Linked DNA regions of Bryobacter aggregatus MPL3. Each later gene encodes a partner of the first gene's protein in a complex. Links are inferred from orthologs where the notes say so. Each region holds a gene or a part of one and is shown on either strand. Other genes may lie near its edges.

The links.
Region 2: the proteins of fliG (region 1) and fliM are in contact, whole or in part, in a crystal structure (PDB 4QRM), measured with the Thermotoga maritima proteins. The link is inferred for Bryobacter aggregatus MPL3 from one-to-one orthologs. Residues at the interface, in WP_004082903.1 of Thermotoga maritima: Phe122, Ser125, Glu126, His127, Pro128, Gln129, Thr130, Val133, Glu157, Arg161, Leu164, Leu165, Arg167, Ser169, Glu171, Val172, Glu175, Ile176, Asn179, Lys182; in WP_004081085.1 of Thermotoga maritima: Tyr124, Leu127, Asp128, Ile130, Met131, Gly132, Gly133, Pro134, Glu136, Pro139, Arg141, Thr144, Glu145, Ile146, Glu147, Ser149, Ile150, Lys153.

The regions. Positions count from the first base shown.
Region 1 is NZ_JNIF01000004.1:858,789-861,942, reverse strand. The notes cover bases 188-3,023. They hold fliG (flagellar motor switch protein FliG), read right to left. Parts: upstream 2,222-3,023; coding sequence 1,154-2,221; downstream 188-1,153. Other genes in these bases: fliF (flagellar basal-body MS-ring/collar protein FliF), read right to left, coding at 2,228-3,023; M017_RS0123370 (FliH/SctL family protein), read right to left, coding at 436-1,164; M017_RS0123375 (FliI/YscN family ATPase), read right to left, coding at 188-439. Outside these bases: more of M017_RS0123375, read right to left, coding at 1-187; more of fliF, read right to left, coding at 3,024-3,154. UniProt on the Bacillus subtilis protein: One of the proteins that forms a switch complex that is proposed to be located at the base of the basal body.
Region 2 is NZ_JNIF01000003.1:3,270,729-3,273,798, reverse strand. Bases 57-2,808 are described here. They hold fliM (flagellar motor switch protein FliM), read right to left. Parts: upstream 2,040-2,808; coding sequence 1,074-2,039; downstream 57-1,073. Other genes in these bases: mtaB (tRNA (N(6)-L-threonylcarbamoyladenosine(37)-C(2))-methylthiotransferase MtaB), read left to right, coding at 2,104-2,808; M017_RS0115225 (NAD(P)/FAD-dependent oxidoreductase), read left to right, coding at 57-1,108. Also shown: more of M017_RS0115225, read left to right, coding at 1-56; more of mtaB, read left to right, coding at 2,809-3,070. UniProt on the Bacillus subtilis protein: One of the proteins that forms a switch complex that is proposed to be located at the base of the basal body.

The DNA.
Region 1 (3,154 bases):
TGCCAGTAACCAGTGGCTCCGAGATGTTTTCACGCTGGAGCGGGCCTGGAGGAGGTGCATAGAGATCGTAAAGAGCCTGGGAGTCGATGGATGGGCCGCCATCCATCGGCTGCCCGAAGCCATCCAGAACACGGCCCAGCAATGACGGCCCGACGCGCACCTTAGCGGCTTCCGTACGGGCTAGAATCGTTGCCCCCTGGGCCAGCCCGCCCGTGTCCTCGAGTGGCATGGATAAGACCTTCCCATTGCGGAAACCGATCACCTGCGCCCGAATCCGCCGGGAACCAGGCAGCAGTACTTCACAGAAATCTCCGATTGCAGCCGCAGGTCCCTCACTTTCCAGGAGCATGCCCGCGACATCGGTCACGCGGCCCCGTCGCTGCACCAGATCCGCCTGTAAAAGGTACTTTTCAAATCGATGGATATCAAGAGCCTTCATGTCCTTCTCCCCATCAGATCGACGAAGCCACGCTCGACTTCGTCCAGTTGCGCCTGAATCGAGGCATCCAGAATGCCCGTGGTGCTTTCCAGTAAAAGGGCTCCACGGTCAAGGCCCGCATCCGAGACGATCTCGACACGGGGTGGCAAACCCAAGCGTTCGAGGAAAGGTTGGAGCGCGGCATGGTCTTTGGGATTCAAAAGAACGCGATTCAGCTCTCGCACCTCTAAACGTTGCATCGCGGCATGAATCAGACCAAGGAGCGCTTCGCAATCTACCTGGATTTCCCGATGAAGAATCCGGCGGGCAATCGCCACCGCCAGGCGGACTAATTGCTCTTCACTCTCCAGCCGATAGCGCTGCTTGACCGTAGCCAGATCTTCAATGGACTGCGCCATCCGCTTGAGCCAGGGTTCGATTTCGTGCTGGATCCGAGCCTGCGCCCGCGCCTCGCACTCCGTTCTGGTGCGATGGACAGCTTCTTCGAGTTCGTACCGGTGCGCATTTTGCAGCTCCACGATCTGCTGCTGCGTCGCATCGACCGCACTTGCTTCGACCATCAACGGCGCAGCCGTGATGAGCGGCTCCCGATCGAACTCTTCAATGGCCCAAGGTGCCAAGCCTATCCGCGCGGCTTCGCTCTCCTCAAGAATGCGCGACATGCTGCCGGCTGGAGCCGGGGTGCGATCCTCCGTACGGATTTCGGCAGGGCGGCTAGTTGACATACTGTTCGCCCACCGTCCCCTTCAGATTCACAACTCCTTCGTTCTCCAGTTGCCGCAGCGTAGTAATGATCTGCTGTTGCGCGCCCTCGACCTCGCGGATCTTGACCGGGCCAAGCGCATCCATGTCTTCGCGGAGCATCTCCGCACCTCGCTGTGACATCGCAGTGAGAAAATGATCCCGCAACTTGTCGCTAGTCCCCTTGAGCGCAACCGTCAGCAGTTTCCGGTCAATACGGGACAGCAGTTCCTTGATCCCAAGCTCGTCCACCATGAGCATATCCTCAAAGACAAACATCAATTGGCGGATCGTCTGGGTCAGTTGCGGATTCAGATCTTCCAGCGACTCCAGAATTTCCTTGCTTGTGCCAGAATCGAGGCGGTTGAACATTTCAGCAACCGCCTGAACCCCACCCGTCGATTCCCGGCTAAAATCTCCAATCTCTTTGAGCTTCAAGCCGATAATGCTGGCGATCTTGCCGATGATTTCTGGAGAAATCTGCTCCAGGCTCGCCATGCGATGCGCAACATCAGCACGAATCGGCCCCGGCAACGCGTAGAGAAGACCCGCGGCCTGGGAAGGGTTCAGATGCGAGAGAATCAGGGCAATCGTCTGGGGATGCTCATTGTGAATGAACTTTGCCAGCTGTGTCGGATCGGCCTTCTGCAGCGCATCAAAACTGAGACTCTCTCCGCCCAGTTGCTTCAGAAGGCGATCGAGGATCTTCTTTGCCTCTTCCGGCCCAAAAGCCTGAACCAGCACCTTCTTTGCATAATCGACACCACCTTTCAAGACATATTGGTGGGCGATTGACATCTGGTAGAACTCCTCGAGAATTGCCTCCGCCACTTCTGCGGTCACCGCCGTGGCACGAGCCAGTTCTTGTCCGATGCGGTGCACCTCCGCATCGTCCATCTGCTTGAGGACCTCCGAGGTGAGATCTTCGCCCAGAATGATGAGCAGGATCGCCGCCTTCTTCGCACCAGGAAGATTGACGCGAACCGTCGGATCGTCGGGGAGCACATCAGGAATCTTCGCCGGAGTGAGCGTTTCAGCCATCAGCTTCTAGCCTCCATGGAGCCAACTGCGCAGGATGAGCGCGATCATCATCGGGTCTTTCTTTGCCTCCTCGGTGATGTGCTGCTGGAGTATCTTGCCTTTTTGCGTCGTAACATGAGGCATCTTCAGCTTTTCCAGTTCTTTCTGTTCGAGACGCTTTTGCAAATCCTGCTGCTCGATCAGCCGCTCCTCAAAGCTGCGGTCATCGCTGGATACATCCTCATTCTCCAGTTCTGCCGTACTCGCCGCGCGACTCCGGATCGCGGCACTTCCGGTGGCAGTAACTTTCTTCTTTCTTTTGCGGAGGAACCAGAACACAGCCATGCCGAGAACCAGCAGCAGTACAACCGAGGCCACCAGCACCGCAAGCAGGACATTGGGATCTTTGAGCGGAGCCGGTAAGAAAGGTAGTATCGGGACCGGAATTTCTAACATCGGTTTGGGAGGAACAGGCGGGAGCGGTGCCAGTGGCGCCGCGACTTTTAACGTCGCATCAAAGGGCAGACTCTCCACGATGACGAGATCACCGCGCTCGGGAACAAGCCCGACTGCTGCCGATACCACCTCGCGGATCGCCTTGATCTTTTCAGGACTGGGCGGATCAAGCACTCGCTTCGCAGTCGAGCCAACGCCCTCCCATCGCAGATCCTGATCCAGCAACACCGACAAGGAGACACGCTTGATCGCCCCCTGAGGTGTCCGGGTGCGGCGGATGGAGCGGCTAGCCTGATAGTTCGTACTTTCAGTCTTTCGCTTGGTGCCTGTCTGTGCGGAAGCTGGGCGGGAAGTGGGACGCGGAAGATTGGAGGCTGTGCCGGGCACACCGCTTGCCAATGGAATCCCGCTCTCATCTTCGGATTTTTGTTCCGAGGTGACGACTGCTTTTTCCGGATCGTAGGATTCCTCACTCGCCTCCCCACTCGTCATGTCGCA
Region 2 (3,070 bases), on another replicon or contig:
TCGCGCCATCTTTGAGAAGCAAAAGAGCCTTCGTGTCGTGATGGCCCATGTGACCGGCTTTGATCTCGAGCGCAAGATCGCCTTATCGGAGATGGGGGATTTGCCCTACGACACGCTAGTGCTCGCTGCGGGAGCCAGAACCAGTTACTTCGGAAACGATGCCTGGTCCACAATCTCGCCCGGCCTGAAGAATATTGAAGATGCCACAAAACTCCGGGCCCGCCTGCTCAACGCCTTTGAGGAAGCAGAGAAGGAAGCCGATCCGGAGAAGCGCAAGGCATTCCTGACCTTCCTGATTGTTGGGGGTGGCCCAACCGGTGTCGAACTGGCCGGGGCCCTCAGTGAAATTGCGAACGACACCCTTCGCAATGACTTCCGGAGTTTTGATCCGGAAGATGCCCAGATCATCATCCTCGATGCGGGTCCCAGGATTCTGAGTACTTTCTCAGAGAAACTCTCTGCCTCCGCCGAGCAGCAACTGATCGAATTGAATGTGCACTGCCGGAATAGCGTGAAAGTCCTCGATGTGACGGCGGAGGGCGCCACCGTGATGGCGAATGGCAAGCAGGAGTTCATCCCCTCGAAAACGGTCGTGTGGGCAGCGGGTGTTACCGGCTCACCGCTCGCCGGAGCACTGGCCCAGGCGGCCAGCATCGAGCTGGTTCGCGGCGGGAAAATCGAAGTGGAGGCGGATTGCTCGGTTCCCGGATACCCGGACGTCTTTGTCATCGGCGATCTGGCTCACTTCCAACATGGCGGACTCGCCCATCCGCTGCCTGGCGTTGCCCAGGTGGCCATGCAGATGGGCAACTATGTCGGGGATCTGATCGGAAAGCGGCTCGACGGCAAAACGAAGCCACCACCCTTTGTCTACTGGGACAAGGGCAACATGGCGGTGATTGGACGGAGACGGGCCGTTGCCCAGATCGGAAAATTCGAGATCAGCGGCTACTTCGCCTGGCTGATCTGGGTATTTATCCATATCCTCTATCTCGTGAACTTCCAGTCCCGCGTAATTGTCGCCATCCGTTGGGGCTTCGACTATTTCAGCTTCAATCGCGGAGCAAGATTGATCACTCGCTCGGATCCACCACCGACAGAATTTTAACGGAACGCTTCTTGTTGCTGACGACAATCTGACAATTGTGTTTGTGCTTGCCATTGAGCTCGACGGCAAGCGGTTTCGATGCCGGATAGTCGAAAGTCAGCACATCCCCAGTCTTGAGGTTCAACAAATCGGTCATCGCCAGATTTGGCCCCCGCAGACGGGCATCCAGCTCGATTTTTGAGTTCCGGACCCGATCGTAAACCCGCAACATCTCTTCTTCCGTCGCCTCGGTCTTCCGGATCGTCCACTGCTCGGCAAATTTATGGCTGAGCATTTTGATGATGATGGATGGGATCCCGATGTTCATCATCCCGCTCACCTCTCCGATGCGAATCTCAATACTCACGGCCACAATCGCTTCATTCGGCGCCAGAATCTGCATCAACTGCGGTTCTGTCTCATAGCCATCGATCGCAAAGTCAATCGCGGCAATGCCCTTCCAGGCCTCCTTCAGATCCCGGAGCATCAGCTTAAAGATGCTCTCGAGGATGGCCTGCTCAATTTCGGTGACCTCACGCTCCACCCGCTTCGTACTGATCTGCGAGCCCCCGAGAAGCATCTCGAGCATCGGGAAGATCATGGTCGGGTTCAGCTCCAGCAGGCAACTGCTATCAAAGGGCCGGGCCCGAATTGTCGCCACCACCGTTGGAGAGGGGAGAACTTGTTGGAACTCCGTAAAGGACAACTGCTCAACGCTCACCAGGTTCACCACCACATATGCGCGTAGATAGGCCGACAAGCTGCTGGCCAGAGAGCGGGAGAATGCTTCATGCAGCACATAGATGGAACGCAGTTGGTCCTTCGCAATGCGATCCGGCCGCCGGAAGTTGTAGGGCTGCGCCCGGCGGGAGAGTTCCGCTCGACGAGCATTCGCGCTCGTCTGCTGGAACATGTTATCGATTTCATTTTGAGTGAGGACACGAGCAGACATCTGGACATTGATCGGAAGATGCGATCGGCGGCACGAGTAGGCCAGCCGCTAAACTGGGGTTAGTTTGAAGAGTTTCTTTGTACAGAATTTTGGATGCCGGGCATCCCAGGCTGATGGTGCCGCACTGGAGGCGAGTCTTGCCGAAACGGGGCTCTCCGCAGCCCAGGCGGCCGACGTGGCAGGGCTCGTAGTGCTCAATACCTGTACCGTCACCGCCAACGCCGACCTCGACCTCCGGCAGGCCGTGCGACGGGTGAGGCGCGAGAATCCAGCAGCGAAAATCCTCGTCACCGGGTGCTATGCCCAACGCTCTCCCGCAGAAATTGCGGCTCTCGAAGGGGTCCACTGGGTGGTCGGCAACTCACACAAGGCCCAGATCGCCGAGATTGTGAGTTCTACCCCCTACCATGCGGAGATCCATGTCGGCGACATCTCCGCGCAAAGTGAGTTCTTCTCAGGACCTGCGGCAGATCGCGCGCGGCCCAATTTGAAGATCCAGGACGGCTGCAACAACCGCTGTTCCTTCTGCATTATTCCCAGCGTCCGGGGGAAGTCGCGATCAGCGGATGCAAACTGGGTGATCGCGGAAACGAAGCGGCTGGCCGAGGCGGGCTACCCTGAAATTGTACTCACGGGAATCAATTTGGGACGTTGGGGACGGGAACGTGGCGAAGGCCGGCTCTTGCCGGACCTGTTGCAGAGAATGCTCGACGATACGGGAATCCGGCTGATCCGGCTCTCGAGTGTCGAGCCGATGGACTTCTCCCCACGCCTGCTCGAACTGATGGCCGGAAGCGACCGGATTGCGAAACACGTTCATGCCCCACTGCAAAGCGGCAGCGACACCGTCCTGCGGCGCATGTATCGCAAGTACCGGCCCAAGCACTATGAAGAACGCTTGCGCATCGCGCGGCAACTGATGCCCGATGCCGCCATCGGAGCCGACGTGATGGTCGGCTTTCCCGGGGAGACCGAAGAGGAGTTTCGCGAAAGCGCAGCATTCATCGAACGGATGCCCTTCACCTATCTGC